Regions from separate parts of the Priestia sp. YIM B13552 genome, predicted to be linked through region 2. Evidence: riboswitches for the same ligand, from Rfam matches in the RefSeq annotation. Region 2 holds a riboswitch; the other holds the start of a gene.
The links. Region 2 has a riboswitch for cobalamin ahead of nikA (nickel ABC transporter substrate-binding protein). Riboswitches for the same ligand answer to the same signal wherever they lie in the genome.

Region 1: it holds a riboswitch for cobalamin, as region 2 does, so the genes downstream of both, ACFX40_RS12030 (ribonucleoside-diphosphate reductase subunit alpha) here and nikA (nickel ABC transporter substrate-binding protein) in region 2, are expected to answer to the same signal.

Annotation. Positions count from the first base shown of each region.
Region 1 covers NZ_JBHZOU010000002.1:1,154,736-1,170,543, forward strand. The annotation lists gene ACFX40_RS11980 (metal ABC transporter substrate-binding protein) at 1-493, shown strand, start outside; gene ACFX40_RS11985 (type B 50S ribosomal protein L31) at 523-768, opposite strand; gene ACFX40_RS11990 (cytochrome ubiquinol oxidase subunit I) at 921-2,255, shown strand; gene ACFX40_RS11995 (cytochrome d ubiquinol oxidase subunit II) at 2,271-3,308, shown strand; gene ACFX40_RS12000 (flavodoxin) at 3,338-3,796, opposite strand; gene ACFX40_RS12005 (hypothetical protein) at 3,812-4,567, opposite strand; gene ACFX40_RS12010 (DUF2325 domain-containing protein) at 4,622-4,903, opposite strand; gene ACFX40_RS12015 (DUF1540 domain-containing protein) at 5,111-5,269, shown strand; gene ACFX40_RS12020 (hypothetical protein) at 5,336-5,539, shown strand; gene ACFX40_RS12025 (ribonucleotide-diphosphate reductase subunit beta) at 5,569-6,612, opposite strand; gene ACFX40_RS12030 (ribonucleoside-diphosphate reductase subunit alpha) at 6,629-8,872, opposite strand; cobalamin riboswitch at 9,006-9,191, opposite strand; gene menC (o-succinylbenzoate synthase) at 9,471-10,574, opposite strand; gene ACFX40_RS12040 (o-succinylbenzoate--CoA ligase) at 10,578-12,041, opposite strand; gene menB (1,4-dihydroxy-2-naphthoyl-CoA synthase) at 12,124-12,942, opposite strand; gene menH (2-succinyl-6-hydroxy-2,4-cyclohexadiene-1-carboxylate synthase) at 12,959-13,768, opposite strand; gene menD (2-succinyl-5-enolpyruvyl-6-hydroxy-3-cyclohexene-1-carboxylic-acid synthase) at 13,772-15,526, opposite strand; gene ACFX40_RS12060 (isochorismate synthase) at 15,513-15,808, opposite strand, start outside.
Region 2 covers NZ_JBHZOU010000009.1:32,768-48,575, reverse strand. The annotation lists gene ACFX40_RS24495 (lactate permease LctP family transporter) at 1-1,138, shown strand, start outside; gene ACFX40_RS24490 (zinc-binding dehydrogenase) at 1,235-2,227, opposite strand; gene ACFX40_RS24485 (IseA DL-endopeptidase inhibitor family protein) at 2,645-3,175, shown strand; gene ACFX40_RS24480 (hypothetical protein) at 3,425-3,694, opposite strand; gene ACFX40_RS24475 (AI-2E family transporter) at 3,822-4,964, shown strand; gene ACFX40_RS24470 (SET domain-containing protein) at 5,000-5,395, opposite strand; gene rarD (EamA family transporter RarD) at 5,731-6,651, shown strand; gene ACFX40_RS24460 (TatD family hydrolase) at 6,718-7,488, shown strand; gene ACFX40_RS24455 (lmo0937 family membrane protein) at 7,521-7,658, opposite strand; gene ACFX40_RS24450 (YfmQ family protein) at 7,852-8,295, shown strand; gene ACFX40_RS24445 (CitMHS family transporter) at 8,439-9,740, shown strand; gene ACFX40_RS24440 (GNAT family N-acetyltransferase) at 10,052-10,579, opposite strand; gene nikA (nickel ABC transporter substrate-binding protein) at 10,651-12,192, opposite strand; cobalamin riboswitch at 12,336-12,526, opposite strand; gene ftsZ (cell division protein FtsZ) at 12,529-13,533, opposite strand; gene ACFX40_RS24425 (tautomerase family protein) at 13,893-14,282, opposite strand; gene ACFX40_RS24420 (hypothetical protein) at 14,437-14,595, opposite strand; gene ACFX40_RS24415 (TRM11 family SAM-dependent methyltransferase) at 14,856-15,808, shown strand, end outside.

The DNA.
Region 1 (15,808 bases), on a different contig from region 2:
TGTTTTAGCTATTCAATTAGCAGAAAATATTAAAGACGAACTTATTGAATTAAAACCAGATAAAAAAGCAGAGTTTGAAAAGAACTTCCAAGCGTTAAAGACTCAGCTTGAAGATGTGGACCAAGAGTTAAAAACAACGATTGGCGACGCACCTCATAAAGAAATTTTAGTATCACATGCAGCCTATGGCTACTGGGAAAAACGATACGGCTTAAAGCAAATTAGCGTAGCGGGTTTATCTCCTACAAATGAGCCGTCTCAAAAACAATTAGAAAACATCGTAAAACAAGCAAAAAAAGACCATATCAAATACTTTATCTTTGACCAAAATTTAAAGCCTAAAGTGTCTACGCTTGTAAAAAATGAAGTAGGAGCTCAAGCTTTAACACTTCATAACTTAGAGTCATTAACAAAAAACGATGTTAAAAATAAAGAAGATTATTTCTCCATTATGCAACACAACATTGATACCTTGAAAAAAGCATTATATTAATAAAAAAACTAGCCTCCCGGCTAGTTTTTTTATTGTAATTTATATTTTTGCTTAAAGCGTTCTACACGGCCGCCTTTATCAGCAAATTTTTGTTTTCCTGTATAAAATGGATGTGTATCCGAACTGATTTCAACTTTTAAAAGCGGATATGTGTTGCCATCTTCCCATTGAACGGTCTCATTTGATTGTTTTGTAGATCCTGATAAAAATGATGTTCCGCTATTTGTGTCCATAAATACAACTTTACGATAGTCTGGATGAATATTGGTTTTCATAAAATATCTCTCCTTTAAAACAATATATGTTCATTATAATCGTAATGATTACTATTTTCAAGTGATATGTTTTACCAATTCCGATGCATAAAGCGTGGTAAAAAGTGGACAATAAGGTTTATCAATACTTTACTGGAAAGGTTGAAAAATGAATGGATCATTTAGTTACTGCACGTTCAATGTTTGGCCTGAACATGGGAGTACATATCATTTTTGCCACCCTTGGTGTCGGCATTCCTCTCATGATTTTATTGGCTGAAATTCTTTACTACAAAACAAAAGATAAAGATTATGAACTTATGGCACAGCGCTGGACAAAAGGAGCTGCCGTCCTGCTTGGAGTCGCTATTCCTACGGGAACAATTGCTGGTGTACAACTAGCGTTGCTTTGGCCAGGTTTTATGGAAATTGTAGGAAAAGTAATGGCTCTTCCCTTTCAAATTGAAATTTATGCTTTCTTTATTGAGGCTCTGTTTCTCTCTATTTACGTATACGCAGCGGACCGTATTTCTCGAAAAATGAGGATTATCAGTCTGATTTTAGTAGCAATAGGAGCACTTGCCTCTGCCGTTTTAATTACCAACGTGCATGCATTTGAAGGAACACCTGCTGGCTTTCGAATTTTAAATGGAGACATTGTAAGCGTAGATCCTTGGGCAGCTTTCTTTAATCCGAGCTTCTTTGTAACGTCCGGTCACGTAGCCGTTTCTGCTTATACAACTGGAGGCTTCGTCATTGCTTCAGTCGCTGCCTTTAAAATGCTTCGTGCGCGAAAACATAATCCAAGAGAATATAAGTTTCATCATAAAGCGCTGATGATGGGATTAGTAATCGGCGGGATTTTCTCTTTTGTAACGGCTTTGAATGGACATGAATCTATGCAAAAAGTATACGAATATCAACCCGAAAAACTTGCAGCAGCTGAAGGTCTATTTGAAACACAAGATCATGCACCATTAGCTTTAGGCGGATTTACAGATGAAAAAGAACAGCGAGTCAAGTATGGAATTGAGTTTCCATGGATGCTCAGCTTCTTGTCGGGTAATAGCTTTAATACAGTGATTACTGGACTCAATGACTTCCCTAGGGATTATTGGCCGCCGCTTTTTGTGCATACCTTGTTTAACGGTATGGTCATTATCGGATCGATTTTAATTTTCGTGGCGCTAGTGGGCGTTGTTTGGTATAAGTTTTTAAAGAAGAAAAGCTTCCCGAAAATTTTCATGTGGGCATTTGTCGCAACGGGCCCTCTCGCGATCATGGGCATTGAATTCGGATGGATTTTTGCATGTACCGGAAGACAGCCCTGGGTCATTTACCGCATCATGCGTACATCAGAAGCAGTTACCACTTCTGCTAATTTGCATATTTTATTTTTTTTATTTTTGCTTGTTTATATCGTACTCGTGGCCGCAGTCGCCCTTGTACTGGTGTTTTATTTCAGAAGAAATCCGCTTTCTAAAGAGCTTGCTGCGCAAGCAGATTAAAAAGGATGTGAGAATATGGGTGATTCATTACTAGCAATTACCGTAATATGGGGCTTCATTTTTATCTATGCCGTAATGGGAACGATGGATTTTGGAGCTGGTTTTTGGTCGATGGTATATATTAACCGTACGAAAACAAATGCTACAGATGTAGCAAACAGATATCTATCGCCTACTTGGGAAGTAACCAATGTATTTATCGTTGCGATTGTGGTTGCGCTGTTTAGCTTTTTTCCTCGAGCTACATTTACGCTTGGAACAGTGCTACTAATACCGGGAAGTATCATTTTACTTCTCTTATCTATTCGAAGCGGATTTTTAGTGTTTTCACACTATGCTAGCAGCTTCAAATATCGGAGAGCGTTGGTTTATGTATCCGGTATCTCTGGCGTATTAATTCCTGCTTTTTTAATCGCGGTACTGCCAGTAAGTCAAGGTGGATTTATTGATATAATTGACGGCACGCAGCGATTAAATTTAGCAAAAGTGTTTTCAAGTCCGCACGTCTATTCATTTATTGGTTTTGCCATTACCTCTTCCCTGTTTCTTTCGTCTCTTTTATTAGCAGATTACTCGAAGTCATCTGACGAAATGGAAGCTTATGCGGTCTATCGGCGCGATGCGCTCATTACAGGACCTCTTTCACTGCTAATGGCTATCTTTATTATGATTACAATGCAATCAGAAGCCAGCTGGTTATATGATAAAATGATGCAGTTTAAGCCTCTTCTTTACGGATCTGTAGGTCTATTTGTAGTAGCTGGTATTGCTCTGCTGCTCCCTTCTCAAAAAGGAAAAGGCATGCCTCGTTTAGCCGTGGTATCCATTATCCTTCAATATTTCTTAGCAAGTTACGTATACGGACGAAGTCATTTACCTTATGTTGTCTATCCAAACGTAACGATTGAGAATGGATTTACACATCCCGATGCGTTTCATTCTTTATTTATTGTGTATATTGTTGGTTTTGCTATTTTATTTCCTGGATTCTTTTATTTCTGGCGTCTATTTATGAAAGATAATAAAGAATACAGCAAAAAGAAGCCATATTAAAAACCCGGTCAGCACTTGACCGGGTTTTCTTATGAAGCAGCAGATTTTGCTACTACTTCAGCAAAACCTTTAGCAAATACCTTACATTTTTCTACATCTTCTCCAAAGGGAGAGAGCTCGATTTTCAAACCGGGAACGGCTATATTTCCGTTACGTTCCTTTATTTTTTCTTCAATTAAATCAACTGCTCCGCAAAAAACATCATATGATGAATCACCTGAGCCAAATACAGCCATCTGTTTCTGACTGAGATCTATATCATCCATTTCCTCATAAAGATCTAAAAAATCATCTGGCAGCTCTCCATCTCCCCACGTATAAGCTCCAAAGATAATAGATTCCGCGGATACAAGGTCAGAAGCATCGATGTCATATACTTCTGCTCGTTTCACATGCAATCCATGCTTGACTAATTCTTCTTCGATCAAATCGGCTATCGCTTCTGTGTTACCTGACATACTCGCATAAGCTAGTAAGATTTCCTTCATGTAAATAACGCTCCTTTACACCAGCAGTGTTGGCCGCACATCCCTTTCTTCAGCACATTCTTGTTGAAGAGGACAGTTTTCACACTCACTGGATGCATAATTCTTTTGAAAATGTTTTGGTTCCATTAACACACTTTTGACAATATGTAGTTGAAGTATGGCTTTTTGATAATCGTCTGGGGCAATATGATAAGTTGTTGTTTCTCCAGTTAATAATGAATAAAAACGAATTTGTTCAGGAACCTTTTTAAAAGCTTGTTTCGAAAAAACGATAATAAAGTCTTTCATTGCGTTTTTCACTTCTTCATGGTCATCTAGAATGAATTTTGTTAGCGTATAAGATTTCTCTGTCCATGCAGCAAAATCAATGGTTAGAGAAAGGTTGCTTTGAATTTCTTCTACATAAACGCTGTATTTCTCAAACACAAAAAGCGGTAGTTCCACATGTGCTTTTTCCCCTAAAAACCTTAGTAAATAATCGCTTACTTTAGCTAACACATCGTAATAGTGAACGGGTGATGAAAACATATTTGGCTTTAGGCGCCAATATTTTTCAATAAGCTGTAAAACATAGAGGTTTGAGCGATACTCAACTGGCTTGCTATAGTATGTTTTAATGATTTGATGGACAGTTACTTGAACTAGCTGTTTCCAATCTATAGATGTTTTTTTCAAAAGAAGCTGCTGCTGATAAAATTTGTACGGACATCGAATAAATTGTTCGATGTGGTCGTTAGAGAGTGTCTTTATATGCACTTTTATCGGTTCCACCTATGTCTCACCACCCTAATTGAAATTCATTCTCAATAATAAGTAAAAATTAAATCATGAAATCTGCTCAATCACTTTACGAATAGCACTCCATGAATGTTTGACGAAATAAATTGGTTTTTTTTGTTTTTTTGCTTTCTCTTTAATGACTTTTGCCATATTGTGATTAATAAAATCCGTAATAACTAATACGAACCCAATATGTTCGGGTATTTCTCGCTTCACCATATTGCTTTTACGGCCATCTAAATGAATGACTTCATTAAACCCTTCTCCCGCTAAACGATCTGTAATATGCTTTAACCTGTCTCCTCCTACAACCATAACTGATGACATGTTTGTTCCCTCCCAATTAATTATTCATTTAATGATTTGCCAACAACTTGTATCCTTTACTATATACACAGTTTAATTGAGAATGATTCTCTTTGTCAATGTTTAATTGATAAAAATTCTCAATTAAAATGAAAGTCTACCACCTTTCTTATAAGTTAGTTGAATTTTGACCATACTATAGCTATCACATACAAAGGAGGGTTAACGTTGGAACAAAACATTCTTTGTGAAGTAAATAACTGTCACTTTTGGAAAAATGGAAATCACTGCAGCGCAGAAGAAATTTACGTGGTAAGTCATAGCGGAAAACATGCAGCAAGCAGCTATGAAACAGACTGTAAAACGTTCAAGCCAACTGAAGCGTAACCCGCAAAAGGACAGCCTCTGGGTTGTCTTTTTTCTCTCTTCAAGATCATAAAAAAGGAGACTAATATGAAAACTGAACAACTGATTCATTTTTTTAAAGAAGAAGCCATAAAAGCAAATGAACAAACCTTTCCAATCTATGTACAATCGTTTACTCATTTATGGACATATAAATGGGGAACACTTGAAAACATTCCAGAAGAAATTGATGACTTAATTACCACACGTGCGTTAGAACTTGGACTTATTCACTTAAAAAAAGCTGACTAATCAATAAGGAAATTAGTCAGCTTTTGTGTTTATAGATCATCAAATCCATTCGCATCTGATGCTTTTGTATATTGTCTTGATTTCTGTTCAAAGAAATCCGTTTTCCCTAAATCTACCTCTTGATAAGCAATAATCCAACGAAGAGGATTTTCAATCGGTGCTTCTGGGAAAGCAGCTCGGCCGAAGCCTAATTGATTACAGCGTTTATTAGCCATGTATTCAATATACTGCTGCAGTTCTTTCATCGTGATGCCGTCGAATTTTTCTCCGATAACAGATTCCGCCCATTCAATTTCAAGACGAGCTGCCTCTTGGAACGTTTCAACTACAAACGTTTCTAGCTCTTCCGTACGATAAGCTGGATTTTCATTTAGTACTTCCTTGAAAATCTTTTCAAATAACCCAACGTGAAGCTGTTCATCACGATTGATATAGTTAATCATCGTAGATGTCGCCACCATCTTTTGATTTCTAGCAAGATTATAGAAGAAAGCAAATCCGCTATAGAAGAAAAGGCCTTCTAAAATAACATCATATACCATAGACTTCAAAAAGTTTTCAACCGTTGCTTCTTCGCTAAATGCTTTATATCCGTTTGTAATAAAGTCATTTCGAGCGCGAAGCTTTTCGTCTGTGCGCCAGTATTCAAATACTTCATCTTGTTTTCCTTTTGGTACAAGACTTGATAAAACATATGAATACGAATGATTATGAACCACTTCTTGCTGCGCTAAAATAATCATTAGAGCATTAATCGAAGAATCGGTTACATAGTCAGCTACTTTGCTAGCATAATCTGATTGAATACTGTCCAGTAGCGCCAGCAAGCCAATAATTTTTAAAAAACTCTCTTGTTCGTCAGCCGTTAACTGAGGGAACTGCTTAATATCTTGACCCATATTAATTTCAAACGGCGTCCAGAAGTTAGCTAGCATACGCTTGTATTTAGGGAACGCCCATGAAAATCGGACGTCATCCCAGTTTAGAATATTTGAGCTCTTGCCGTTGATGATTCCTGTCGAACGGTTCGGAGCTGTTTCGTTCATTAATTCTCGTTTTAACATGCTTGTCATCAATTATTCACTCCTTTTAACTATGACAGCTTTCACATTCTTCAATGACTTCACTTGATGTTGAACGTACGTAGTAGGTCGTTTTTAACTTTTCTTTCCATGCCGTCATATGAAGATCCAGCAGCTCTTTTGCTCGGATATCATTTTGCACATATAAGTTGAATGAAATGGATTGATCAATATGGCGCTGGCGCTTGGCGTTTTGCTTAATGCTCCAGTGCTGATCAATTAAATAAACGGACTTATAATACCAGTTTGTTGCTGGTGATAAATCCGGTGCCGTCACCGGGATTTTATAGTTTTTCTTTTCCTCTGAATAAAACTTACGGAAAATCGGATCAATACTTGCAGTAGAACCCGCGATAATAGATGTTGATGAATTAGGTGCTACAGCCATTAAGTAGCCATTTCTTATCCCATTGTTTTGAACTTCGTTACGCAGTTCACTCCACGCTTCGCTTGTGTATTTACGTGTTTCAAAATAAGCGCCTGACTCAAAATCTGAGCCTTTAAATAATGGATATGCACCTTTTTCTTTAGCTAAGTTCATGCTTGCCTGTACGGTTAAGTAAGCGATTTGCTCATACAATTCATCGCAATATGCTACCGCTTCATCTGTTTCCCATGCTATTTTCTTTAAGGCAAGCAAATGGTTCCAACCAAATGTGCCAAGCCCTACTGCGCGGTACTTTTGGTTTGTTAGTTTTGCTTGAAGTACCGGCAAATCATTTAACTCAATAACGTTATCAAGCATGCGTACTTGAATTGGAATTAAACGTTCAAGCACATCTTCAGTTACGGCTCTCGCTAAGTTGATAGAAGAAAGATTACATACAACAAAATCGCCCGGATTCTTTGTAATAATAATTTTTCCGTCTTCCGTAATTTCCTCTGTTACGACCGTTGTGCTTTGGTTTTGCGTAATTTCTGTACATAAGTTGCTGCAGTAGATCATGCCCTCGTGGCGGTTTTGATTAGCTCGGTTAACCGTATCACGATAGAACATATAAGGCGTCCCCGTTTCAAGCTGCGAAAGCATAATGCGCTTGAAGATTTCAATAGCAGGTACTGTCTCTCTTGAAAGCTGTTCATTATTTACACACTCAGCGTAACGAGTGCGGAACGAACCGCTGCCTTCTTCTTCATCATAAAAATCTTCTAACGAGTAGCCCATCAGCGTACGAACTTCGTGAGGATCGAATAAGTGCCAGTCTTCACGTGCTTCTACTTTTTCCATAAACAAATCTGGCAAACATACGCCAGTGAATAAATCATGCGTGCGCTGGCGTTCGTCACCATTGTTCAACCGCGCGTCTAAGAATGAAAAGATGTCTTTATGCCATACGTCTAAATATACGGCAATAGCCCCTTGTCGTTGACCTAGCTGATCGACACTTACAGCCGTATTATTTAGCTGTTTCATCCATGGAATTGTTCCTGATGATACGCCTTTAAAACCTTTTATATCACTTCCTCGGCTTCTAATATGACCGAGGTAGACACCAATTCCGCCTCCATTTTTACTAAGCGTGGCCAAATCTGTATTGCTATCATAAATACCGCGTAAGCTGTCATCAATCGTATCAATAAAGCAGCTAGATAGCTGTCCGTAGCTCTTTCCTGCGTTTGAAAGCGTTGGTGTGGCAACCGTCATATATAGACTAGAAAGCGCCCAGTACGCTTCTTTTACTAATGCTGTTCGATTTTCTTTCTTTTCTTGAGACATCAGCGTCATAGCAATGATAAGAAAACGTTCTTGCGGTAATTCGTATACGCGCTTATCATGTGATGTCGCTAAATAGCGATCTGCTAATGTCAACAATCCAATGTATGTAAATAAACGATCGCGTTCAGGAATAATGACTGAAGCAATTTCATTAATTTCTTCTTCTGTATATGTTTTTAATAGCTGTTTATTATAAATGCCGATTTTTGTTAGTTCTTGAATAAGCTGATAAAACGAACCGTACTTCTCTTTTTTATCATAACCTCGGTTGTCCGCTGCTTTTCGATATAGTTCGTTTAAGTAGACGTCTGCCGCTACGTACGTCCAATCTGGTTCTTCCATTGAAATACGCTCTAAGGCTGCTAAAATTAGGACGTTTGCAACCTTTTCGTCCGTCATATTTTCCTTTACTGTAACAGTTTGAATAACCTTTTCCTCATACAAAGAAAAATCAAGCTGCGTAAATTCATTTTTTAAACGTTCAATATATGCAGTTAATTCATGTAGAATTGTAGGCTTTAATGTATTCACCATAAATATGGCTCCTCTCTTCACTTCAAAATAAAAAATCGCTCACCGTACCTCGGTGAGCGAATAGAACGAAGATAGAAGAAGACACTAAGTCTTTTCTCAATCCTCGCTCTACCCTCTCACCTCCCGAAGAAGATAAAACGACATAAAAAAGGCAGGTCTCCTGACTTATGCTTCTTTTTACTTTAAGGCCTTCCCATGATGTTTACTCACAGTGGATCTCCTTATTTCATCAGCATTCACAGTTGCGGGGACAGCTTTGGATTTTCACCAAATTCCCTTTTAAGTCTTTTTATCAGACACCTTTTTCACTGGAAAACACAAAATATAGTATTTTATTATCGATTTCAAAACAACATATTGTGTTATGTTATAAACACATTATATAGGACAACTTAGAAAACTATCAACCTATTTTCAAAAATAATTTTGTTTTTTACGATAAAACTCTTCGACTTTTTTCATCAAACTATTCCATCATAACATGTTTTGACACGCTTGATAGAACAATGTGCTCTTTTTAAAAAATTTGTCCTATTTTTCTACTAAACATTGACAACCTCAATAAAAAAAACCGTTTTACATAAAAAACGGTTTTTAATTATTGGTATTCTTTTTCAAATGCTGTGATTGTTTTGATAAAGTTTTTATCGATATCGTATCCTATCCCCGGTTTTCCCTTCACCTTTATTACTCCAGCTTCTACCTCTACTTCGGGCTTAATAATATCTTTTTCCCAATAGCGAGATGACGCAGAAATATCACCTGGTATCGTGAAAGAAGGCAATGTCGCAAGGGCGATGTTATGAGCTCTTGAAATCCCGGCTTCTAACATTCCGCCAACCCAAAGTCTTACACCATACTGGGCGCACAAATCATGAATTTGCTTTGCTACGGACATTCCGCCAACTCGACCGATTTTCACATTGATAATCTTACAGCTTCTTTGTTCAATTGCATGACGTGCATCTTCATAGCTCACAATACTTTCATCTAAGCAAATTGGCGTCTGCATTTGCTTTTGTAACAATCGATGATCAAGGATATCATCAGAACTTAACGGCTGTTCGATCATCATTAAATTCAATTCATCTAGTTTCTTCAATGAATCACTATCGCTTAACGTATAGGCTGAATTGGCATCAGCCATAAGAGGAATGCTTGGAAATTCATCTCGAATTTGTTTCAGTAGCTCATAGTCAGCACCCGGCTTAATTTTCACTTTAAAGCGCTTATAGCCATCTTTCATGTAAGTCTTTATTTGTTCTTTCATTATGGAAATATCATTTAAGCCAACTACCACTCCAGCTTCTACAGCAGACCTTACTCCTCCAATTACTTCAGATAACGGTTTGTTCTGCCGCTTTGCATACAAATCCCATACAGCACAGTCTAAAGCTGCTTTAGCCATGTTATTTCGCTTTAGAGGTTTGAATAACTTTTGAACATCCTCTGGTTTTTGAAGCTGCTGATGAAGAAGCGAGGGAATTAAAAAATCGTCTAACATATGAAAACACGTCTGAATCGTTTCTTCCGTATACCAAGGAGATGAAAAAGCAACTACTTCTCCCCACCCTGTAAATCCTTGTTCATCTTCTACTTCAAGCAAAATCAATTCTCGATCCTGCACTGTACCATAGCTTGTTGAAAAAGGAGAAAGAAGCTTCATGTCAATTTTATAAAGATGTACTTTTTTTATAATCATCGATTAGCTCCCTTTCTGTATGAACGATGATAGCTTCCGGCGTATGATTTTATTAGAAGCCGTTCGCGGCAGCTCCTCTACTCGAACGAAATACTTTGGAAGTTTGTACTTTGCTAAAAATTGTTGAATGTGTAAAGATAATTCTTCATCTGAAACGTCTTCGTTTACAACAACACATGCAGCTGGCACTTGTCCCCATTTTTCGTCAGCTACTCCCGTTACACCGGCCTCTTTAACAGCGGGATGCTTCAACAAAACATTTTCAATTTCAGCTGGATATACATTTTCTCCACCTGAAATAATAAGGTCTGAACGTCTGTCTAACACATATAGAAAGCCTTCTTCATCCACTTTCCCGATGTCTCCTGTATAGAACCAGCCTTGTTGAATTGCTTTTTCAGTAGCTTCAGGTTTATTTAAATATCCTTTTGTAACATTTGGACCTTTAACAATAATTTCTCCTGCTTCGCTGGTCTCATTTCCTTTTTCATCTACAATTTTCATTGCACATGGAAATAATGGTTTACCTGCTGATCCCAGTTTTCGCAAACTATCTTCAGGTGAAAGCGTAACGAACTGTGAAGATGTTTCTGTCATTCCATACGTTTGATAAACAGGAATTTCTTTACTCACACAAGCCTCTAAAATAGTAAGCGGTGCAGGTCCTCCTCCTAAAAGCATGCATCGAAACGTATGCGGATATTTCCGTTCCCCTAACTCATCGAGCATGTTGGACAGCATGGAAGCGACAACCGAAATAATCGTTACCCCTTTGTTTTCAATCGCTTCATTTACTGCTCTTGCTTCAAACCGTTCTTCTAAAATGATTTTCATTCCGTAAAAGACGCTCCGCATTAAAATAGATAAGCCGCTAATATGAAACAAAGGAACCGCTATAAGCCAGCAGTCTTTTTCATTTAACCCTAAATTAAGCGCTGAGCCAACGGAACTCCACCAGTGATTTCCATATGTCTGCAGCACTCCTTTTGGATGACCTGTTGTTCCAGACGTATACATAATGGTGAATGTGTCCTCGAGATTCCATGTTTTTTGAAAACCTGTTTCTGCTTCTGGAGAACTTTTTAAAGCAGGTAAAGTAAGCTGAGTAATGGAACTTTGGAATTCTCTCATTAAAAATGTTTCATCCGCAATAAGCAACGACACGTTTGCATCTGTTAGCTGATAATTAATTTCTTCATTTGTCAAACGCGTGTTGACGAGCAGCAACCGGGCGCCAATATAAGAAACCGCATGTAAAATCTCAATAAACTCCACTCTATTTTTCATGTATAAAGCAATGGTATCGCCTTGCTTTACACCGTTAAACGAAAGCTGCTGTGCTACTTTTTGAACACGTTTATGAAGCTCTTGAAACGTAAGAGACGTTTGCGGTGTTTCTACCGCCACTCGATTTGGCGTCAAATATGCTCTTTGCATAAGCCCATTAGGAATCGTTTGGCTACTCATGAATTTCTCTCCTTTTTATACTGATTAACTAAATTAAATTGAAAAAACAGCCTGATGATAATCACCAAGCTGTTTCAGCTGTTTAAGGGAAACGTGGGAACTGTTGGAAGTCTGGATTGCGTTTTTCCTTAAATGCATCGCGACCTTCTTTTGCCTCATCGGTTGTGTAATAAAGAAGCGTTGCGTCACCCGCAAATTGCTGGATACCAGCTAAGCCATCCGTATCAGCATTAAATGCTGCTTTTAAGAAACGAAGAGCGGTTGGACTTTTTTCTAACATCTCTTCACACCATTGAATTGTTTCAGCTTCAAGCTGTTCTAATGGAACGACCGTGTTTACTAATCCCATGTCTAGTGCTTCTTGAGCGTTGTACTGACGGCATAAGAACCAGATCTCACGCGCTTTCTTATGACCTACGATGCGAGCTAAGTAACCAGAGCCATATCCTGCATCGAAGCTTCCTACTTTAGGACCTGTTTGTCCAAAGACTGCGTTATCCGCTGCAATTGTTAAGTCACATACAACGTGAAGAACGTGGCCTCCGCCAATTGCATAGCCTGATACCATCGCAACAACCGGCTTTGGAATTACGCGAATTAAACGCTGTAAATCTAGAACGTTTAGACGTGGAATTTCATCTTCTCCTACATAGCCGCCGTGGCCGCGAACTCTTTGGTCTCCGCCTGAGCAAAATGCTTTATCCCCAGCACCTGCTAATACAATTACTCCAACGCTTGCATCGTCACGAGCATAAGCAAATGCATCGATCAATTCCATTACTGTTTTTGGACGGAATGCATTGTGCACTTCCGGACGGTTAATCGTAATTTTAGCGATTCCGTTATATGTTTCGTATAAAATGTCTTCATACTGACGTACTGATGTCCATTCAACTGTCATCTTTATTTCCTCCTAATTATGTAGTAGCTAAGAACTCACTTACTATTCTACCAAAAATCTCGGGTTGTTCCACGTGAATTGCATGGCCTGTCCCTAAAATAATTTTAGAAGTAGCATTTGGTATTAATGTTTGCATTTCTTTGGAAATTAAACAAAACTTTTGATCTACTTCTCCTGTAATAAGCAAAACCGGCATCACCAGATCGTCCAGCTTCTCCCAAAGGGACGGCTGGACTCCTGTCCCCATTCCTTTCAAACTGTTGGAAAGGCCGATCTCTGTATGAGAAAGTCTTTCTTTACGCACCGCTTCTTGGACATGACGAGGCAATTGCTTTTGAGAACGAAAAAGAGGGATTTCCTCCCAATAGTTCACAAACTCTTCAATCCCATTTTTCATAATGCGGCTCGCCAGCTGTTCATCTTTTTCTTTTCTTAGCTTTTGTTCTTCTCGTGTTTTTAAACCAGGCGATGCGCTTTCTAATAACAACTTTTTCACAAGGTGTGGATATCGCTGAGCAAATGAAAGAGCAAGTCTTCCTCCCATCGAATATCCGATTACATTCACCTGTGATAGAGATAGCTGTTGAAGCAGCTCATGCAGTGCTTCAACAACTGCTTCCATTGAATATGGTTTGATTTCTTTCGGAGCTGCTGATTGGCCATGACCAATAATATCAACAGCAATCACCTGATAGTCTTTAGCGAATTTCTTCATAAGGGTACGCCAGGTTTGAGAAGAACCGGTAAAACCGTGAAGCAGAAGCAGCGGCTCTCCTTTCCCCTCGGTGTGCACATAGTAAGATACACCACTTAATTGATACATCATTGCTTATTCCTCACCGTTTGACAAATTTATTTCCTCGGAAACAAGTTTCCACAAACTGCGATGAGTCTCTACATTTTCTGTACGAGTTGTACGAATCTCTACAACATGCAACCCGCCTTTTGCGAAAGCATGGTTCATTGCATGTCGAAATTCTTCCCAGCTGCTTGCTGAAGAAAATGTGCCATCATACAGACGAGTCGCATGCTCAAAGTTTAATCCAGTTGGCGTACCGAATAAAAATTCAAAGTGCTTTTCTTGTTTTGACTGCGGTAAAAATGAAAAAATTCCTCCGCCGTCATTGTTAACTAGCACAACGGTTAAATTTAAATTATGCATTTTAGCTGCCAAAAGACCATTTAGATCGTGATAAAACGATAGGTCACCAATAAATAAAACGGTGTGATCGTAAGCCGTGCTTACGCCTAGAGCAGACGAAACTACACCATCAATTCCATTTGCACCCCGATTTACAAAGAGTGGAATCTCTTTTTCCGTATTTAAGAAGAAAGAATCAATATCTCGAACAGGCATTGAATTTCCAGCAAACAAAGCCGTGCCTTCAGGTACTACATCAACAATTTCTTGAACTACTTGTCCTTCGAACCATTCCTGGCCAGAAGTTAATGTTCTTAAAGCCTTTACAGTTTGAGCATTAATCTTTTTCCACAGACTCAGCCATAAAGTAGATTCCTCTTGATTCGCTGAAAGACGTTTGATCAGTTCTTCACAAAATAATGTCTCATCGGCTTCAATCATCACTGTTGAACGCAAAGTAGGATCTCTCCAGCCTTTACCTTGGTCCACTACAAACATTTCTGTCGGCTCGTGTGCTTTCAAAAATTGCAATAGCGGTTTTGATACAGGCATCGCGCCAAAACGAATGACAACTTCCGGGTAAAAACGCTCATCAACCTTATCACTTTTTAAAAATGTATCATATGTCTCTATTACATTTTCTTTTGAATGCTTGCCGCTTCTTAATTGTGATAACGGATCTGCGAGCACTGGAAAGCTTAAAGATTCAGCTAAACGGCATACGCTGTCTACTGCTTTTAAAGACATTTGATCTCCGCATATAATAAGTCCTTTTGTTGTTCCTTCTAAGCGCTTCGCAATTTCTTCGAAACCTTTTTCAGATAGAGATGCTTCTCCATGAATAGCAGACACATATGATTTACCGCGTTTCCCTTGACTCCATAAATCTTCAATAGATAAATCTGGTACAATCGGTTCACGTAAAGGTACGTTAATGTGTACAGGACCGCTCGGTATAGCTTGAGCTGTATGAACAGCCCTTGAAGCTACTGTTCGAATATAACGATTCATATCTCCACTTTCTTCTGGTAAAGCTGTATCTACAAACCACTTCGCATATTGACCGAAAAGATGATTCTGATTAATGGCCTGCGGGGCACCTATATCCCTTAACTCATGCGGCCGATCCGCTGTGATCACGACTAAAGGAATGCGTGAATAGTGAGCTTCAATTACTGCAGGATAATAATTCGCTGCAGCTGTTCCAGATGTACATACAAGCGCCACTGGTTTTTTCTTTGCTTTTGCTATTCCTAGAGCAAAAAAGCCGGCGGAACGTTCATCAATATTTAAGTGCACATGAATATTAGGGTGCTCAGCCATAAGCATCGCAATAGGCGTTGAACGTGACCCTGGACTGACCACTACTTCTTCAACATTTGCTTCTACTAATTCATCCACGAATGACGCAATATACGTTGTTAATGATTTAATGTGTTCCACGCATAATCCCTCCTAAAGCTGAAAGCATCGGGTTGAATTTAATTCTTGTTTCTTCATATTCACTTTCAGGCGTAGAATCTGCTACAATTCCACAGCCCGCAAATAAAACGGCTTCTTTCTGCTGAATAACAGCGGAGCGGATTCCTACTATAAACTCACCGTTTCCGTTGATATCCATCCATCCTAAAGGAGCTGCATACCACCCTCGGTCAAAGGATTCTAGCTTTCGAATAATAGGCAGGGCCTCCTGTTGAGGATATCCTCCTAGCGCTGGTGTTGGAT
Region 2 (15,808 bases):
TGGACTTGGGTTCAAACCGTTAAAAGCAGCGGCGCTATGTTTAATTGCTAATACAGCTTCAGGAGCGTTTGGTGCCATGGGGATTCCTGTTATTGTCGCAGGACAAGTATCTGGCATAGATCCAAAAGAAATTGCTCATTTTCTTGGGACGCAGCTTCCGATTATTTCTTTTCTTATCCCTTTTTTACTTGTCTTTATTATGGATGGGATAAAAGGATTAAAAGACGTATGGAAAGCAACGAGCATCACAGCCGTTTCCTATGCACTGACACAGTATTTAACTGTTACATACATCGGCCCTGAACTTCCAAATATCACATCTTCTATTGTGAGTTTGCTTGCTCTTGCTTTTTATATTAAACGAACAAGCCCGGCAGCAGCTAAAAGCTTCAGCCTGTCACCAAAACAGATTTTAAAGGCTTGGTCTCCTTTTATTCTATTAACGATACTCGTTACGGCTTGGAGCATTTCTTTTGTCAAAATAATGCTTGAACATATGAACCTGCTTATTAACGTCCCATTTTTACACAATCACGTAATTAAAGCAGCGCCTTTAGTAAAAGATCCTACGCCTTACGCTGCTGTCTTAAAAATAGACGTATTTGCAGCAACAGGTACAGCAATTCTTATTGCTTGTATCCTTTCAGTTTTCTTGCTTAACGTATCGCCAAAAGTGGCATGGACCACTCTTTTAGAAACCGTAAAAGAATTATCAAGACCTATTATTACTATTATGATGGTCATTGCTTTTGCTTTTATTTCAAATTATTCAGGACAGTCTTCTACACTTGGATTGGCGCTTGCTACATCAGCTGCTTATTTTCCATTTTTATCTCCATTTCTTGGCTGGATCGGCGTATTTCTAACGGGGTCTGTCGTATCAAATAATGCGCTGTTCGGCAACTTGCAGCTAACTACAGCTCAGCAAATTAATGTCTTGCCAGTTATTCTCGTAGCGGCCAATACTGCCGGCGGCGTGATGGCTAAAATGCTTTCTCCTCAATCAATTGCCGTCGCTGCCGGAGCAGTGGGACTGGCTGGAAAAGAAGGTGAACTGTTTAAATACACGCTCAAATACAGCATGGGATTTTTGATACTAGGAGGGTTTGTTACTTTTTTATTGGCTTGGTGGTTATGATAAAAAAGCGCTAAAAAGCTGTTATTACCGTGTTTCTTTCATTTAAACAAACGTTTGATTATATAAAAAAGTCCCCAGTTAGCGCTGGGGGTTTTTTTATTCCGAAATAAGTAAACCTATGTTGCCAAATTGTTTCCCTTTATCTAATCGTTCGCAAGCTGCAACTGCCTCTGACAGCGGATAGAATCGATCGACGATTGGTTTAATTTGATATTTCTCTATAAAATCCATCATGTCCACGAATTCTTCCCGACTTCCCATAGACGTACCAAGTATGTTGAATTGAGGATAAAAAATGGTTCTTAGAGGTAATTCAACTTCATTTCCAGAACTTGCACCAAAGTTAACAATTCTTCCATTTGGCTTTAATATTTCAAAATAAGCAGGAAATAAAGCTGCCCCCACACTATCAAGTATGATATCTACTTTTCTATTGTTGGTTTCTTCTTTTAGGTTGCTTCCGCTATCTAATGCATAATTCGCTCCATGCTTTAGAGCTTGCTTTCTTTTTTCACCACTTCTAGAAGTGACTGTTACGTTAGCTCCGATAGCTTTTGCGAATAACAATCCATAGGTCGCGACTCCGCTTCCTATACCGGGAATAAGGAGGTGCTCTCCTTTTTTTAATTGGCCTTTTGTAAATAGAGCTCTATAAGCAGTTAAAGCGGATAATGAAAGAACTCCCGCCTGTTTCCAAGATAGATAAGATGGCTTTTGTACAACGTTATTCGCTTGTATGATTACATACTCTGCAAATGTTCCATGTGATGGACCGCCTAAAATTTCAGGTGTAAGTGGAACGTGTTCTACACAATCCCACTCTAGACTTGGATTAATAATTACTTCCATTCCTTTTTTTAAACCTTTTACGCTTTCTCCCAATTCTTCTATAATGCCTGCACCGTCTGAACCGGGGATAAACGGCTTATCTCCTTTGCCTCGATTATTCATAACGAATAAATCTCTCCGGTTTAAACCTGCTGTTTTTAGTCTTACTTTTACTTCTCCTCTTTGAGGGTGCACCTCCTGAAGATCTCTGTACTTCATGCCTGCTATTCCACTTTTTTCACTATGTATAATGCCTTTCATCATTTCGCCTCCTCTTAATCTACCCTACTAAAAAGCTGTAAATGGAAAAAGAAATATGCCTAAAAAAAGGAAAAAAAACAGTTTTCATATTCACTTTTTCACCGTTTTATCTTTATTTTTCTGTATCGTAAAGGTATTAAGCTTCTTTTATTACATTTTTGTTACAAACAATCTTTTTGTAACAAAAAGATTAAAAAGTAGAGAGAAACGCCTGAAAACGTTGATAAATCAACATTTAACTGGTAATTCTCTTACTATATCTAGTTTAGAAACTAGTAAAAAACTAAAAAAATTTAAGAAAAAAAGACAAAACACTTTCTTTTATTACAGATTTATTGTAATATAAATGTAACAAAAGAAATATAAAACACATAATCGTTACATAAATAAGGTTAATTAATTAGGAGTGAGTTAGAAATGAAAAAAATTGGACTAGTTTTATCATCAATCGCTATTTTCTTTACACTAAGCACTGGAGTTACAGCACAAACAACATCTACAACACTAACGGATGCAAATGCTGTCAAAATTGCAGCTAGTGCCAGCAATCATTTCTGGAGTGCTCTGCACGGTTATAAAAACAAACCATGTACAGAACGTACATTTGAATATAAAGGAACTGATTACGTGTATCTTTGCCCTGAATTTGATACAAAAGCTGAGCTATCAAGCTACTTATCTGAGACATTTACAAATAGTGCAGTAGAAAAAGGATTAACAAATTACGGCTATATCACATATAACGGCAAACTTGCACATCCAATCGGCGACGGATTCAGCATGTTAGAGTGGTCAAAAGCAAAAACAAAGCTTGTGTATCAAACAGCAACAGTTCGCTCTTATGAATTCACAGTTCCAACTGTAGATGGCGGCAGCGTAAAACGCACTGTCACATTCTATAAATCTAATTCTCAGTGGAAAGTAAATAAATTTGACGCTGTTCAATAATAAAAAAAGCAGGCCTGCTTGAGCAGACCTGCTTTTTTCTTTTTTTATCGATAACATAAATAAAACTTCTACTTACAGCGCTCTAATAGCTGTAAATAGAAGTTGAGATCACAAGTTTAAGTAAATCAAATTTTGTCGAATCCTGTAGAAACAGTGATAAGTTACGTTTTATATTACAGGCTAAATTGCTTATTGTCAACAAAATTCAGCAAAAAGATAGGGCAATATATTCAGAGCATAATAAAGACATTAACTTGGATTTTGTTCATGTTCCTCTGGGTTATCATGTACAGGATGAGCGCCCGGAAATAATCTTTGCGCTTTTTCATGAAGATTTTTGTTTTCATAATTAAATGCGCTATACGTTCGCTGCCCTTCTTCCCATGAAGTAGATTTCCCCAGTTTTTGATTAACAGGAGAACCGAAAGGACCGTCTGGAAATTCTTCAGCGGTTATATACTCATGGCTTTTTTCTACTGTAGAGAAATCATCATACGATGGTTGTTTGTCTTTTTTCAATGATTTCACCCCTTCTTTCTAGAAGATTTTCTACTAGTATGCACACTTCTTTGTAAAAAACCCTCTTAAATTAGTCTAAATCAGGGTATGATAACTATACATTTATTTTTAAAAGGAGTTGAACAGCTTGGAACCTAGACCTCAGAAAGGAACTTTTTTCCGAGAAAAAATCTTAAATAATAAATTTGTTGTATATACAATTATTATTTTTATTCTCAGCATGACTATTTTTTCGTTATCAAAAATCGGATTTATTTTAATTCCTATCTCTATTTTTATTAAAACAATCGCACTGCCGATTATCTTAGCAGGAATTTGCTTTTATTTATTTAATCCGCTTGTTGACTTTTTAGAACGAAAAGGTGTAAAACGAATTATTTCCATTCTTGTTTTATACATAGTGATTATCGGCGCATTAGCCATTATTATTTCATCGGTTATTCCGCCTCTAAAAAATCAAGTTGACCGTCTTATTGATAATATCCCAGAGCTGACGCATGACGTTCAGCATGCGGTGACGAACCTTTCGAATAACCGATATGTCGAACAAGGTCTTCAGTCGGCTAACACGGACCTAGATAAGATTTCAAAAGATGCATCAAAACACTTGAGTAAATATGTTTCTGGATTTTCAAGCGGTATTGTGAATTTTGTCGGCACCATTACAGAAATTATATTATCGGTTGCCGTTTTACCCTTTATTCTTTTTTACTTATTAAAAGATGGGAAAAATTTACCTAATTACATTGTAAAACTGCTTCCAAACCGCTCTCGTTCTGAGGCTAAATTCATTTTAGCCGACATGAACCACGCATTAAGCGCATATATTCGCGGGCAAATTTTTGTTGCGATTTGTATAGGTGTACTGCTTTTCATTGGCTATCTGATTATTGGGTTAGATTATGCATTACTTCTAGCGATTATCGCCATGGTAACCAACGTTGTGCCTTACCTTGGTCCTATTATCGCCATTATCCCAGCCATTATTATTGCGTTTATTACCTCTCCTTTCATGCTTGTAAAACTAGCCATTGTCTGGGCAGTTGTTCAATTGCTTGAAGGTAAAGTAATATCTCCGCAAATTATGGGAAGAAGCCTAGACATTCACCCGATTACAGTCATTTTTGTCATTCTAACCGCCGGAAACTTATTCGGAATCATCGGTATTATTTTAGCCGTCCCTGGATATGCCGTTTTAAAAGTTATTATTACGCATATTTACCAATTCATCCGTTTGAATTCGACTATGTATCCAGATAAAAAAGCATAATAAAAAGCCCATCGATTTTCGATGGGCTTACCTTTTTACTTTTGTTCTTCTTCATCTTCACGATCAAACCAAAGGAGCTCTTGATCATCTTCATCTCCATTATAGTTGATGAGAATTTCTTCTCCTGCTTGGATATCCGTATATGCATAAAAATCAAAGGTATGATTGTCAAAATTAATTTCATACGTAGCATTGGGTGTATACGAGTGATTAAACAGCATACCGTATCCCAAAAGAATAGCCGTATGATTCACTCCATATTCAAAAGCATAATCCGCTAGTGTTGTTTTCTCAATAAAATCATGCTCTTTATTAGGATAAGCGATAACAGGAGCTTCGTGAATAAGCGTTCCTTTTTTAATATCTTGCTTAGCAAATACACCTCTATTAAATTCTCCGTCGCTTATCGCAGACGCTTTTATTTCGATCATATTCGTCACCTATATATTCTTTCCTCTAAGATTTTTTTCTTCCTTAAGCTTGACAGTTTCTAATAGGGAAATCAACTGTTTTTCATAACCACTTGAATAAAAGCTGAAGGAGCGCTTATCATGCACACTTGTGTAAGCACTTACCTTGTTAGAAACACACAATTTGACTTTATTTTAGACATGGAAAAGCAATAACCTTGCGCATAGCGCTTTTTTGAGCCATTCAACATGTGAAGAATCGTTTTTCTCTGTGATATAATCGTTTATGCTGCTTTTTTATGTTAATCTATGACTCTTATTACCAAATTTATCTCATGTTAGAAGGAAGGTTTTAAATGAACTTAAATCATGACAAAGATGGTGTAACGTATGCAGTCCTTTCTTATCTTATGTGGGGGCTCACGCCAATTTATTGGAAGCTGGTTCACCACGTAGCACCAGGGGAGATTTTAGCTCAGCGCGTTTTTTGGTCTTTTATTTTTATGCTTATTCTTTTATTGATCACAAAGAAATGGCGTACATACATTGCGTTTGTAAAAGAAATAATGAAAAAACCATCCTTATTCTGGTCCCTTTTTACTGCGTCTGTACTTATTAGTGCAAATTGGGGCATTTTTATGTGGGCTGTCATTGATGGAAAAATAGTAGAAGCGAGCCTTGGACAATATATTAACCCCCTAACAAGTGTTTTATTAGGTGTTATTGTCTTAAAAGAGAGATTAAGCGGGGCTCAAATTTTTGCATTTATACTAGCAGCGATCGGGGTATTAACACTCAGTCTTCATTATGGTGTGGTTCCTTGGATTTCGCTTAGTTTAGCTCTTACTTTCGGATTATATGGTTTGGCAAAGAAAAAGATTAAAGCTGACTCAACAATCGGATTAACTCTTGAAACGATGGTCATCTCCCCTATTGCATTAGCATATATAAGCTACCTCACGTTTCAATCACACTTGCAGTTTTTTGATTCTTTTTCAACAAGTCTTTTATTAATGGGAAGTGGAATGGTCACAGCTTTACCACTCTTATTATTCACAAAAAGTGCTAAAAAAGTATCATTATCAATGCTTGGTATTCTTCAATATATTTCACCAACATTATCTCTGCTAGCAGGAGTGATTCTGTACCATGAATCGCTAACAAAAGCTCATGTTATTGCTTTTAGTTTTATTTGGTTAGCTCTTATTGTTTATACGTTTTCATCTATTGCTAAATGGGGGAACAAAAAACAAATAAGAAATAAAATGGAGGCCTAACAGAATCATACATTCTCTTACGTATTATTTCTAAACAAATTGGGCTGAAAGGAGCGAGCGATATTTATGAAACAAATCATTGACGCTCATATTCACCTCGATCAATATGAACCGAAAAGCTGGAAAGACATAGTAGAGAAGGATCCTTCGTTACAAGCGCTTATTTCTGTATCTTCCACATTACAGTCTTGCCAACTTAATCAAAAAATCAGCCAATTGTATTCTTGTGTGAAACCCGCCTACGGATTTCATCCTGAACAAATGCTGCCTTCTTCAAATGAATTAGCGGAGCTGTTTGCCTGGATTGATCAAAACAATGAAGAAATGATAGCTGTTGGTGAGGTAGGTCTACCTTATTACTTAAGTCAGACCTATACTCTTTCTCTAGAGCCCTATTTGGAGCTGCTTGAAGCTTTTATTATTCATTCAAAAAAATGGGAAAAACCGTTAATTCTTCACGCTGTATATGAAGACGCTGAAATTGTGTGTGACTTACTAGAAAAACATTCCGTGTCTAAAGCTCACTTCCACTGGTTCAAAGGAGCTAAAAAAACCGTTGAACGAATGAAAAACAACGGTTACTATATTTCAGTTACACCTGATATTGTATATAAGCCTAAAATCCAAGCGCTTGCCATGGAATACCCTCTTGATTACTTGATGGTCGAAACAGATGGTCCGTGGCCATTTGAAGGACCTTTTCAAAACCAGATAACGGTTCCATCAATGATACATCAGTCCGTTGAGGAAATAGCACGTCTCAAAGGAGTTTCTGGAACGGAAGCATATGATTTTTTATATCAAAATACGTCTTGTTTTTATAATCTCTCCACATAAAAGGCCTTTCCCTAAGGAAAGGCCTTTTATATCTAAATTCGTTTCACAAGTTTTACGATTAGCACAATCACTGCAATGACAAGAAGAATGTGAATGATGCCGCCGCCAATATGAAAAACTAATCCTAATAACCAAAAAATAAATAAAAGTCCAATAATCGTCCACAACATAATTTTTTCTCCTTTTTTATATGTAGTATTTGTTATAATTTTATATTTCCCTAAATGTGCATAAATAAACGCATTTCATATACATCTTTTCACTGAGGAAGGTTCACATAATGTACAAAAAGCAATCATGTTCTCTGTGGTAAAATAAGTATGTAATCTTATTTCATTTAAACTATAGCGGAGATGATTAACTATGACATGGATTGTATTACTTTCCATCATTCTTGTAAGTGCACTCAAAATATTAATAACGTGTCTTCCAACTCCAGTGGTCAAATGGCTTATGACTAAATTTCAATTACACCCAACACTTGATGACCACAACGTTACTGTCACAGTTGATGGGAAACATTTAGAAGGCAAAGACAAAATGCAAGTGATTGATTATTTTAATAAAGCAACATTTTTAAAACAATATTATGTCCATGAAGGAAATAAGGACTATTATAAACACCTAGAAGACAGTGAAACTCCACTGGTTATCGATACGAAAAAAGGAAAAAAAGATGTTCGATTATGCGTATACAGTTATGATGATCATGTCGATGTCGTAAAACAGTATAAAAAGAAAATTATTGCTTACAGCCTGCTGTCTGATCACCTTCAAAAGCAGTCCATAACAGCTGACCTAGCTTAAACCAGTCGCCTATAAGGCGGCTTTTTTAGCTTTTAGTTTTAGTTTGAAGCTATCTTATTTAAAAATACCAAACTTTAACAGTAATTCTAATGCTATAATGAAAATTAATAGAATTTTCTAACTCTTTTAAGAGGTGATGGATAATGCTTTCTTTGTTAGGGTTTGGAATGATTGCGACTTTTCTATTTCTTGTCATCAGTAAACGCTTGTCCGTGGTTGTTGCTTTTATTTTTGTCGCTATCCTCTTTGGTATAATTGGAGGTTTTAGTGCTGATATGGGCGATATGATGATGAATGGTATTTTAAAAGTAGCTCCTACGGCCATTATGATCGTTTTTGCTATTTTATATTTTGGACTAATGATTGACGTCGGTTTATTTGATCCTATGATTTCTCGTATCCTAAACATTGTGAAAGGCGATCCTTTAAAAGTCGTAATGGCAACTGCCGTTATTACAATGCTTGTTGGCTTGGACGGAGACGGCTCTTCTACATTTTTAATTACAGTTTCCGCCTTGCTTCCTTTGTACACAAAACTGGGAATGAACCGACTAATACTGGCTTGTGTTATTAGTTTAAGCGCAGGTGTTATGAATATGATTCCTTGGGGAGGTCCTCTCGTAAGAGCCGCAGCAAGTTTGCAATTAGAAGTATCAGATCTATTTAATCCTCTTATTCCAGCTATGGCAGCAGGATTGATGTGGACTTTATTTTCAGCATATCTACTAGGAAAGAGAGAAAAAGCGCGCTTAGGAACTATTCATTTAAAAGGTGCATCAATGGCATTTGCTGAACAGCTTTCAGTTCATGAGACCCCTGGGAAGCCACCTAGACTCTTTTGGTTTAATGCCTTATTGACACTGTGCTTAATGACTCTCTTGATCATAGACATACTCCCTATTCCAATTTTATTTGCTATTGCTTTTGCCATTGCTTTATTTGTTAATTTCCCTCATCCAAAAGAACAGCAGGAAAGAATCTTAAGTCATGCAAACAGCTTTGTAATGGTTAGTACGTTGGTTTTTGCAGCCGGAATCTTTACAGGCGTTTTTACAGAAACAAAAATGATGGATGCCATGGCTAATACCATTGTCAGCCTCACTCCTGAATGGCTGGGCTCTCACCTTCCCTTAGTTGTAGCAATAACGAGCCTTCCTCTTAGCTTTGTATTTTCACCTGATGCTTATTATTTTGGCATTTTACCTGTTATTAGCCATACAGCAGCTAATTTTGGTGTAGACCCTGTAGAAATAGGACGAGCAGCTTTATTGGGACATTCCACAACTGGGTTTCCCCTATCTCCTTTAGTACCTGCTACTTTCATTCTGATTGGGCTGGTTGAAGTAGATTTCGGGGAGCATCAAAAGTTTCTTTTCAAGTGGGCCTTTGGGACAACTATTGTGATGACAATTACAGCCATTTTAACGAATGCTATCTCCCTTTAGACTCTACCATAAAAAAGGAAGCCGACTACCATAAGGCAATCGGCTCACACATGTAGGATATTGATTTAACACTAACAAAGTACAACACAACACTAGTAATTATATAATATATTTCATTATTTTGAAAGCGATTTCATATATATTTTTAAAAATATTTTGTTATTTGTTTTTCATAGAAAAAAACCACGTTTCAGCCAATTCGAAACGTGGTTCTTTTCTGTAAGGACTTGCCCTACAGGCTATAAATGTAAGTAAGCTCATTATAGCATGAGCTCTTATCTAGATTCTATGGTAATTACTGTATAATATCGTTACATTACGACCGGTTGTATTTTTCTGTCCATGTGCAGCGTATTCCATGGCTCATCCTGTTCAGCAAGCCTTTCGATAAAATCTTGTGAAGTCCAGAATGGAATAGCCCCCGGTAAAAAAGGATGAGTATGCAGATACAACGTGTCATAAAAATGACTTTGAGCAAATTGTTCTACTGCCTTTAACAGCTGCTGTCCAATGCCTAGACGCCGATATGCTGGATCGACATAGCATTTTACAATCTCGGCTGCAGTTTTATGTTCATATCGCTTTTTTAATGCATGAAACCTTCCATCGTAAGCGTATAAACCAATTGTTCCAATTACTTGTTGATTTTCCGTAACAGCTGCAAAAAAAGCAGCGCCTTTCGCTTGAACATAATATTTATTAAAATGAAGCAAATCCACAGGAAGCTGATTTTTTTCCATCATAGGAAATAGCTCATTCCGCATATTCATGACAAACTGAATCACTTCCGCATTCTTTTCTTTTACTTCTTTAATTTGATACGTTTGTACTTCTTGCACGTTTACTGTCACATCCTTTTATCTATCATTGTATACTTTCTCGTTTTCCTATAGGAACAACACAATATTGACTATGGCGTTACGTCTAAATGCTGAGTCAGCATATAATACTCGCTTGGATTTGTGGTCCAGTTTTTCACTTTTTGATTATAAGCAACAACAATGTTTGGATGTACAATCGATGACGTCAGCATTTCCTCATTAATCAAAGCGGTTGCTTGCTTAGCTAACTGATCTCGCTTTGCGTCATCTACTGTTGAATTTAACTGTTCTATCATTTTTGTTAGCTTATCGTCATCAATTCGGCTGGCATTTAAACCACCGCCCGGCAAATAGTTCGTACTTAAATAATAGCTTGCATCTCCTCTAGGTGCAGTGATAAGACTGTACAGTGCTAAATCCCAATCGTCTTTTGCCATTACATATTCATCGCTGTCCTCAACGAGATGAATCTTAATAGTAATTCCTAACTCTTTGGCATTAGACTGTATAAGCTGAGCAATCAAAGGAAGTTCTGGTAGAGAGCTGTATGTGACAAGAGAGAGCGATAGTGGCTTTCCATTTTTCATTGGTTTGTCATTTTTGATTTGATAGCCTGCTTTCTCTAAATATTTTTTAGCAGATGGCATACCTCTTTGCTCATTAGCATTATTATCAGCAAAAGGAAATTGAGGTAAAAATGGACCTCGAGCTGCTGCCGCTTGATTGTTCATGATGCTGCTGACAATTTCTTTTCGGTTCAGTAAGGTATCGATAGCTTTTCTTACATTTTCGTCTTTTAATGCGTCATTGGTTTGATTATAAAGTAATAAATGTGTACGCACACTGGGTACTCCACTTACCTTAAAAGACGGATCTGTTTGTAAAGTGCCCAAACTTTCTAAAGGCGGGCGATAAATAATATCCGCTGTTCCGGACTGAAGAGCCGCAACGCGCGCATTAGCATCTTCGTTAAATGCAAAGATCGCATTTTTTAATTTTACTTTCCCATTCCAATAATGTTCATATCTTTCTAACTTCACTTGATTTCCTTGATCGAAAGTCAAAACTTGAAATGGACCTGTGCCAATAGGCTTCTTAGCTATATTAGAAACATCAACATCTATAATAGCTGTGTTTGGATGTACTAACTCAGAAGGAAATTTAGGCATTGGTTCTTTTAATGCAATTGTCAGCGCATGACCGTTCGCTTTCATTTCTTTAATATTTAAAGCGTTTTTCATCGCATAACTTTGATCTATCGTTCTTTGAAGAGAAGACTTAACGGCATTTGCATCTAGTGCTTTACCATTTTGAAACGTAATATTCTTTCTTATCGTAAATGTCCACGTAAGACCGTTATCTTCCGTTTTCCACTTTTCAGCAAGCCAGGGCTTTATTTTTAAATCATTGCTGATTTTAACAAGCGTCTCCCCTACTCCCGCACGAACTGCTGTATAATTATCATCCGTATGAGGATCAAGCGTTGCAGATGTAAAATTAAATAAAAACGTCACACTTTTATCCGTTTTCTTTTTTTCTTTTATACTTATGCTCTCTTCATTAGGAGCACAAGCAGTGAGGCAAAGTAACACAAGAAATATCATAGATACGAGTTTTTTATTATTTATCATTGATTTTTCCACCTTCTATTTTAATACACAAAAAAAGCACTTCTAAAAAGAAGTGCTTGTCTTCAATACAAATTCAGATAAACGTATCCCTTGTTTATCTTATTTTTGATTCTGCCAAAACACCTCCCTATCCTCGTAGGTTATTGTGTGCTGCGATTTATGGCAGGTCTCCTGGCTTCAAGTCATTGCCTTATACCGCCTTCCCGTCCCTGAATAGACAGTGGCTTTTTGACATAAGGCTCCTTGTTACAGTGGCGGGACCGCTCCGGATTTGCACCGGATTCCCTTTTAAGGCAATTGAAAAACAATTGCCACCATAAAAGCTGGTTATTTAATTTAGTAGCGTGCTCTTGAAACTCTAGAAGTAGAAGCTGATGGTGAAACATCTTCATCATCAAATCCAGTGGCAATAACAGTTACCATCATTTCGTCCTTTAAATCTTCATTAATCACGGACCCAAAAATCATATTTAAGTCCTGATCAGAAGCAGACGTGACAATATCTGCTGCTTCCTGTACTTCGTAAAGACTCAAGCTGCTGCCGCTCGTAATGTTCAACAGCACGCCTCTTGCTCCATCAATCGATGCATCTAGCAGCGGACTAGAAATCGCTTTTTTCGCCGCTTCAATTGCCCGGTCTGATCCAGAAGCTCGCCCGATACCCATAAGCGCAAATCCTTGATTAGACATGATTGTTTTTACATCAGCAAAGTCAAGGTTAATCAGCCCCGGAACAGCGATTAAATCTGAAATACCTTGAATACCTTGGCGAAGAACATTATCTGCTTCACGGAATGCTTCAAGCATAGGCGTCTTTTTATCGACAATTTCAAGCAAGCGGTCGTTTGGAATCACAATAAGGGTATCTACCGATTCATTCATCGCAGTAATACCGCCTACTGCTTGCTTCGTACGTTTATTTCCTTCAAACTTGAATGGGCGAGTGACTACTCCAATTGTTAAAGCATTTAGTTCACGGGCAATTTGGGCAATAACCGGGGCTGCTCCAGTACCGGTTCCTCCACCCATGCCAGCTGTTACGAATACCATGTCTGCGCCTTGCAGTACTTCTTGAATTTGTTCTCTGCTTTCTTCGGCTGCTTCTCTTCCCACTTCTGGATTAGCTCCTGCACCTAATCCTCGCGTTAATGCAGCACCAATCTGCATTTTTACATCTGCTTTAGATAAGTTAAGCGCCTGAGCATCCGTATTAACGGCAATAAATTCTACTCCTTGTACACCGTGTTCAATCATACGGTTAACGGTGTTATTTCCTCCACCGCCGACTCCAATTACTTTAATTCGCACTAGTGGCGATACATCTGCATCAAATCCAAACATTCTAAGTTCCTCCTCAATGATCAAAATTACTTTCTCTTCTTATCCGAAAAAACACGTGAAGAACCTTTTACTCCTATGTTTAACGCGTAACTGTTCTTTTGTTTTACAGATTTTATACATTTCTCTTTTAACCTTTAAATCTTTACATCTTTATGTAAATTTATTGTTGTTCTAAAATTAGTACGCCGAACTCTTTTATGGCTTTTCCACTCAAAACGGCATATAAGCTTATTGTATCATTCATTTGACAGATGTCTGTATTTAATTTTGAGTAAGATGTGACTAAGAGAATAATATTTTTAGAGACAAAATGAGAAAAAGCCCTTAGAAATAAGGGCTTCTCTAGATAATAAACCGTTTTATAATTTCCCAGTTAAGAATTGAGCCTCTCCCATGCCAAAGCTCCAGTCAGCATTACCGTTTTCAACAATCGAAATCATAATGTCGTTTGGCTGAATGCCGCAGCTTTCTCCCAGCTCTTTTACAATTAATCTGTAAAGAGCTTGCTTTTGCTCTTCTGTTCGCTGTTTACTCGTTACACTTATAATAACCAAATCCTTGCTTCTCTCAAAGCCAAGACCTGTATCTTCAATAATCATTTCATGAGCAGGATGCTGATGTACAATTTGATAACGGTCTCGCTCCGGGACGCCAAAGGCTTCTAGCATCGCTCGGTGAGCAGCGTCTAGTAATGTTTTTAACTCTTTTTCATCTCTTCCTTCTATTACATCAAATCTAAGTAATGGCATACTAAGTAACCTCCAGCTTTTTGTCTAATATATTATTGCCTCATCATATCACAACTATCATTTGTAAAAAAAAGATATGCTATTCACAATGTGCTGACCTCAAACGCTTCAATAAAAGCTGAATCTAATAAAAAGAAATGAGCAGCATAACGGCTCATTTCATTAGTACAAAAACATTTATAATAAGAGCTAAAATACATACAGATACAATGGCAATGAGTACGTTCATCACAAGGTTTTGCGAGGATGTTTTGGCTTGTTTTTTCATATCAGCCCGACTCATCTGTTGCTTTTCATGATCACTTTTAGACATCACGTAGCCTCTCCTATTCATCAAAATGTCAGCAGTGTGTAAATGATTTTTGAGAAACCTTGATCCAGTTCTTTTGTATAGACAGCAGCACATGCAGGTTATCACCAGTTATTTTAGCATGTTTTGTCAAATAAGTGGACTATGTAGCGCTTCAATTTATTATTCACAGCCAAATATATTTAAATTCGTTGCTTTTCTCTTCTTTTCTCGCTATTGTTTGAGAAGAAGGATAATTAGATACGATAAAGGATGATACGATATTGAATAACCATACGCAGCTGCCTCAGTATATCTACACATACGCATGCAGCGAAGAGGAACTCTCACTATGTCAATTAGAGAGACGCTCTCTTTTTGAAATTGAAACTGAGAAACCTATCATAAAAAGTGCTGTTAAACTTGATCCAAGCAGAAGCCCTTTTATCAAAGAGCGATTAGATATTATGTATGAATCAGATGACCTTGCAGATATTTGTAAGCAAGTAGAAGATATTGACCTCGGAGACAAAACATTTAAACTCATTTTTATGAAAATTAATGACTTGGAAAAAGATCAAAAAATAAGTTATAAAGGTCAGCGTGCTATTGAACGTGATGTGGGTTGGCATTTTGTAGCAGAAGCAGACTTGCATAACCCTGACCATTTTTTTGGCATTGTTCCATTTGAAGGACGCTGGTATTTTGGGAAATATCAAAAAAGCGAAGCGGTATGGCTGCATCATTTGAAAAAACCGCGTGAATACTCTACAGCACTCAGTACCCGCCTTGCAAGAGCTGTAGCTAACATTGCCGTTCCAAACCCCGAAGGAATCAAAGCGATTGATCCATGCTGCGGTATCGGTACAGTCCTTGTAGAAGCCCTTTCAATGGGTATTGATATTGTAGGACGCGATATCAATCCACTTGTGACCGACGGATCTCGTGAAAATATTGCGCATTTCGGCTTAAGCGGTGATGTCAAAACTGGACCGATTTCAGATGTTACAACTCACTATGATGTAGCTATCATCGACATGCCTTACAATCTCTACACCCACGCGACGCCTGAAGATCAGCTTTCTATTTTAAAACACGCGCGCCGCTTTGCGGATAAAGTAGTCGTGATTACAGTAGATACGATTGACCATATGATTCATGAAGCGGGCTTTTCTATTTCAGATCGCTGCGTAGCGCGCAAAAGCGTATTTTCTAGACAAGTAGTTGTATGCGAATA